DNA from 2 places in the Clostridium estertheticum genome. Region 2 is predicted to be linked to the other one. Evidence: riboswitches for the same ligand, from Rfam matches in the RefSeq annotation. Region 2 holds a riboswitch; the other holds the start of a gene.

Region 1 (3,220 bases), 560 kb from region 2:
TTTCTAGCTCTTTAATCTTTTTTAGTTTTTTTCTTATTGCTACTTCATGTTCAATAAGAGCTCCTGGCTTTGAATGATGAACTATCTCTTCAATTTGACTAATTTGACCTTTTAATTTTTTAAATTCTCTTTGAGATTCATTTCTTTTCATCTCGTCTCCTCCAACTAAACTTCCTAATTAATCTTAACTTTAAAATATATGGTTTCCTAATGTTACAAAAACTATAACCACTCTTTGAATTAACTATGTTTTCTATTTATAATTCTCCATTTATATGAAATACTCACTTTATAATTACTTCGAAAATTGCATTAGTAAAAACATTAGATACAGTAAATTCTACAATACTTTAAATAAAACACCCAATAACACTTGTTTTAGTGAACAAGTGTTATTGGGTGCTTTTTATTGGATATCTACCCTTTTAGATACAAATCCCTTTTAGTGTAATCCTATACTTATATTTTTTTTGACATCTTCTTTATTTTTCATTCTTGATTTAAGTATATTATAAATCACACCAAGTATTATAAACCATACAGGTGTTACAAATAAGGCTACACGAGTTTCCTTAGTAAGTGCCAATACAACTATAATGAAAGCAATAAATGCTAGAATTATATAGTTAGAAATTGGGTAAAATGGCATTTTGAATTTGCTCTTAGCAGCAAGTTTAGGATTAGTTTTGCGATATATTAAATGGCAGACAACTATAATTGCCCAAATGAAGATAAAGCAGAATGTTGATATACTTGTAATGAGTACAAATACACCTTCTGGCATAATATAATTCAAAATAACTGAAATCAAGATAACAGTTGCCGAGAACATTAAAGCATTAGAAGGTACTTGATTAGAAGTTAATTTTTTCATTGACTCAGGTGCATTCTTTTCTTTAGCAAGAGAGTAAACCATACGGCTTGTGCTGAATATACCGCTGTTACAAGCAGATGCAGCTGATGTTAGTACAACAAAATTTATAATACTTGCTGCCGCTGGGATTCCCACTGCAGAAAACACCTGTACAAATGGGCTTTTATCGGGATTAATTGAATTCCATGGGTATATACTCATAATAACAATAAGTGCCCCAATATAGAAAATAATAATTCTAATTGGAATATTGTTAATAGCACTTGGAATAACCTTTTCTGGATTTTCAGTTTCGCCAGCTAGTAACCCAACTAATTCTATTCCAGTAAAAGCAAATACAACCATTTGGAAGGACAGAATAAAACCACTTACCCCATTAGGAAACCAACCACCATGATTCCAAAGGTTTGTAAAGCTAGACACGCCAGCATTTGTAGAAAATCCTTTAATAATCATGAATGTACAAATTATAATTAGTGCTAAAATTGCGACAATTTTAATTAAGGCAAACCAGAATTCCATTTCACCGAATAACTTTACTGTAGTAAGGTTCATAATTAGTAAAATTACAAGAGCTATAAGGCTTGGAACCCATTGCGCTACATTGGGTAACCAGTATTGTACATAAAGTCCAGTAGCAGTTAAGTCAGCCATAGCAAGTGAAATCCAACAGAACCAGTATGTCCATCCAGTAATAAATGCTGCTCCGTTACCTAGATAATCCTGTACAAAATCTACAAATGAATGATATTTTGAATTAGAAAGCAATAATTCCCCAAGTGCACGCATAATAAGAAAACAGATTGTGCCTGTTATCGCATATGCAAATAAAATAGATGGACCTGCCAAGTGAATTGACCTTCCTGAACCAAGGAATAACCCAGTTCCAATTGCACCTCCAATTGCAAGCAATTGAACATGACGATTTTTCAGACCTCTTGATAAATTTTCATTTTCTGACATATATATTCCTCCATCTCAGTCAAAAGGCATGTACTAAAAAATGCCTTTTCCTATATAAATATTTTGCGATTGGAGATACAACTGGGAATAGATAAGATCTAAATGAAGTAATTGGTAATATATTACTTTCGTAAGATATGTTACCTGTCCCCTGTCCTTTTACCTGAGAGTTTCGCCTTTACAGCTTTCTCCTTCGGTGCTCATTATGAGTCTCTCCAAGGGTTCATCCAATAGCGGTCATCTCTAATTAAATAGGTACCTGAAAGATTTACCCCTTCGGTGAATGGCATGCCATTACTCTCCCGCTATCTTCATCTGAACTATTAAATTTTATTGTTTCATAGTAATACATATTCGATAAATTTGCAATGATTTTTTCACTTTTAATGTAAATAAAAAGTTTATTTAGTCACAATTACTAAAAATGTATTGCACTACTATAGTTTATATTTTTATTGTACATCTTTCTTAATGCTCCTTATACTTAATATTGTTCCAATGATAAATGTTGTGCATAAAACTATAATACCAAGAGCATAATTTGTGTAAGTTCTTCCATTTTCATGGGGACTTAATATAGTTGGAATAGTCCACGGAAATAACGTATTAAATGGTGTATTCATTATTATGAGGGAAACAGTTGTAGCACCTACCCCTAGTATTATTGGTGGAACTATACTTTTGTAATAAATAGCTAAGAAGGCAACTATAGGAATTAATGCAAAGTGCATAATAATCATAAAAATATAAGTTTTACCGTTATATAGTAAAATACTAAAAGTTAAAGGTTCATGTTTTATGGTAAGTCCTAAAAGCATTGCCAAGATAAATGAGGATATAAGTGTAATAGAAATAAGAATTAATACAACAACAAGTTTACTTATAAAAAATTGCATTCTATTTATTGGATAAGTAAACATGCTATTTACTGTATTTTCTCTATATTCCCGTGAATATATATATCCTGCTAATACAGAAAAGAAAGCAATCCCAAGCATTACATTAACAAGCATTTCATTAGTTGTAAAATAATCTTTCCAAACAACAATAGGAAACTTTTTATTAACTGCATACATTGAAAACACTAAAATATTAGGAAACAATGAACATAGAGGCATACACCACAAAATTTTACATTTTTTTAGCTTAAGGAATTCAGTCTTTATCACCGTTGATAAACTTACACCATTATTCATTTAAATCATCTCCTACTAACTTAATAAAATAATCTTCAAGACTGTCTCTGTGTAGAATTATGATTGTACATAAATTCAAATAATAAAAATGTATTGTACTACTATAATTTATATTTTTATTGTACATCCTTCTTAATGCTCCTTATACTTAATATTATTCCAACGATAAATGTTGTACATAAAACAA
Region 2 (3,220 bases):
AAACAATTATTTTGATATAGCCAACCTTTAGTTTTTATTCAAGTCAGATCAAATTTCTGTTTTCCAACTAAAATGTATTAGCTTTCTAATTCTTAAAGCTATGTATAGGTGCAGGAATTCTTCCACCACGATTTATAAAATCGTTACTTGAGAATTCACTTACCTTCATAACTGGAGCACGTCCAAGAAGTCCACCAAATTCTACTGAGTCCCCAACTTTCTTACCTGGGGCTGGTATTAACCTTGTTGCAGTAGTTTTATTATTAATCATTCCAATTGCACACTCATCTGCAATAATTGCTGATATTGTTTCTGCAGAAGTATCTCCTGGAATGGCAATCATATCAAGGCCTACTGAGCAAACACAAGTCATAGCTTCGAGTTTCTCAATGTTTAAAGCTCCCTTTTCTACAGCCTCAATCATACCCTCATCCTCACTTACTGGTATAAATGCTCCACTAAGACCACCAACAGATCCAGAAGCCATTATTCCGCCCTTTTTAACTGCATCATTAAGCATTGCCAGCGCACAAGTTGTTCCATGAGTTCCACATACTTCAAGTCCCATTTCCTCAAGTATTCTAGCAACACTATCACCTATTGCAGGTGTTGGTGCCAATGATAAATCTACTATCCCAAAAGGTACATCGAGCCTCTTTGCAGCTTCCATTCCAACTAATTGACCCATTCTTGTTATCTTAAATGCAGTTTTCTTTATTACCTCAGCTACAACGCCAAAGTCAGCACCCCTTACTTTTTCAAGGGCAACTTTTACTGTGCCAGGACCACTTATTCCTACATTTAAGGTACACTCAGGTTCTCCAACTCCGTGGAAAGCTCCTGCCATAAAAGGGTTATCCTCTACTGCATTAGCAAAGACTACAATTTTCGCGCAACCAAGCCCATCACGATCGGCAGTAAGCCTTGCAGCTTCCTTAATAACTTGACCCATTTCACGAACTCCATCCATATTAATTCCAACCTTAGAACTTGCAACACTCACAGATGAGCATACTCTCTCTGTAACTCTCATAGCTTCTGGTATAGAAGATATTAATCTATGATCACCAGTAGTATATCCCTTATGAATCAATGCAGAAAACCCTCCAATAAAGTTTACTCCTAGTTCATTTGCAATCTTATCAAGCATTATTGCGTACTCTACATAATTCTCATCCTTAGACGCTCCTGCAATCAAAGAAATCGGAGTAACTGAGATTCTTTTGTTTATTATTGGCACTCCATATTCAAGAGCCAAATCATCTCCTACCTTAACTAAGTTTCCAGCAAGTCTCATAATCTTTTCGTAAATTCTAGCTCTAGCCCTTTTACCATCAGAATCACAACAGTCGAGTAAAGATATTCCCATTGTAAGTGTTCTAATATCTAACTTTTCATCCTCTAACATTTTTACTGTTTCCATTATTTGATTAATATTCACTTTCTACCTCCTATACAAGATGCATTGAATTAAATACGTCCTCATGTTGCATTTTTATTGAAACTTTTAACTCTTTACCCATCGTAATTAATAATTCGGCTAGTTCCTTTGAAGAAATATTAATATTAGCTAAATCCACAAGCATTACCATAGTAAAAAATTCTTGCATAATAGTTTGACTAATGTCTAAAATATTAGCATTTTTTTCAAATAATAAATTGGATACATTTGCAATGATACCTACTCTATCTTTCCCAATTACAGTTAATACAGCCTTCATTCTTTTCCTCCTTTTTTAATCACAAAAAAAAGCCGAATAGATAATACTCGACCCTTGAAATCAATATTATCCCCTGTCCTTTTACCTGAGAGTTTCACTAGTTTTCACAAGCTTGCTCCTTCGGTGCTCAATTCGAGTCTCTCCAAGGGCTCGTCCTATAACAGTCATATCCGTGCGGTACCTAAAAGATTTACTTTTTGGGTGTATAGATATCCTATACTCTTCTGCTATAATCATCCGAACTATTTAGTTGTAAGTTATTATTGTTATAATAACAGTTTTATTAACTAATATCAACATATTATATTAATTTCTTTATTTAGGACAATCGAGTAGGAGCTAAATAATTAGTTTATTTAGCGTCCTCTCACACCACCGTGCGTACCGTTCGGTACACGGCGGTTCAATAGAAATTAATGTTTTAATAAATATATTTCAGACATGGAGACTAAACCTATCTTTTTAAGGTATTTATTAGTTATTGTTTTGGCTAATATTGGGCTGTTGGATGTTCTCCAATAGCTTTTTCTTGTGTTTGCATACTGCCAAGCTTTATTGCTTGTTAAACCTAATTTAATAAGGTTTTCATGCTTTGTTTTAATTTTCTTCCACTGTTTCCAAAAACACATTCTAATCCTTCGTCTTAACCATTCATCAAGTGTTTTAAGAATAGTTTTAATATCTGCAATAGCAAAATAGTTTACCCATCCTACTATTACCTGCTTGAGTTTTCTAAATCTATATTCCATGCTCATCGCATTACTTCTTGAAGTTAATTCCTTTAGCTTTGCTCTGAATTTATCTATAGGTTTTTGAGGAACTCTCATTCTATATTCACCTTTTGTTCGGTAAAACGAAAATCCTAAAAATTTAAGTTTCCAAGGTCTATCTACTGTACTCTTTTCTTTATTCACTTTAAGCTTTAACTTTTCCTCAATAAATCTTGAGATACTATTCATTACTCTATTTGCTGATTTCTCACTTTTAACATATATATTTGAGTAAGTAAACCAAGGGAACTTCACCCTTAGTTTCTCTCAGAACCGTACGTGAACCTCTCAGCTCATACGGCTCCCATCATTCGGCTGTTGGTAATATTCCCATTTTCCAATGTGCAAACAAATTTCTATCTCTTTTTGCAATACTCCCTAACCAATATTCTGCTCTTCGTCTGTGTTTTCGTTTCTTATACTTTCTTCGAACCCATTTTACTAAAGCATTATTGATATATCTTAATACTGCATACATTTCCGTTTTATAGAAATGTGTATAATAATTAATCCACCCCTGTATCTTTTTATTAAACATACTTGATATATCCCACAAGTCTTTATCTACCTTCAACTGTACCCTCCAACTTCTTACCTCTTTCCTAATTCTTTTCTTTGCATTATCTGCTATCGCTGGTAAGAAACTTGTAAAATACTTTCCATATTTACTTTTTGCGCCTCTAGGCTTAAATGTATACCCTAGAAAATCAAATGATATATTTGGATAAT

What was found. A riboswitch is a leader RNA that binds a small molecule or an ion and turns the genes downstream of it on or off. The one in region 2 is predicted to bind glycine.
Region 1: it holds a riboswitch for glycine, as region 2 does, so the genes downstream of both, A7L45_RS12710 (amino acid permease) here and A7L45_RS10190 (ACT domain-containing protein) in region 2, are expected to answer to the same signal.

Annotation. Positions count from the first base shown of each region.
Region 1 covers NZ_CP015756.1:2,775,626-2,778,845, forward strand. The annotation lists gene A7L45_RS12705 (helicase-related protein) at 1-151, opposite strand, end outside; gene A7L45_RS12710 (amino acid permease) at 443-1,837, opposite strand; glycine riboswitch at 1,979-2,066, opposite strand; gene A7L45_RS12715 (ABC transporter permease) at 2,290-3,033, opposite strand; gene A7L45_RS12720 (ABC transporter permease) at 3,150-3,220, opposite strand, start outside.
Region 2 covers NZ_CP015756.1:2,217,279-2,220,498, reverse strand. The annotation lists gene A7L45_RS10195 (PFL family protein) at 86-1,423, opposite strand; gene A7L45_RS10190 (ACT domain-containing protein) at 1,452-1,721, opposite strand; glycine riboswitch at 1,785-1,877, opposite strand; gene A7L45_RS10185 (group II intron maturase-specific domain-containing protein) at 2,135-2,680, opposite strand; gene ltrA (group II intron reverse transcriptase/maturase) at 2,799-3,220, opposite strand, start outside.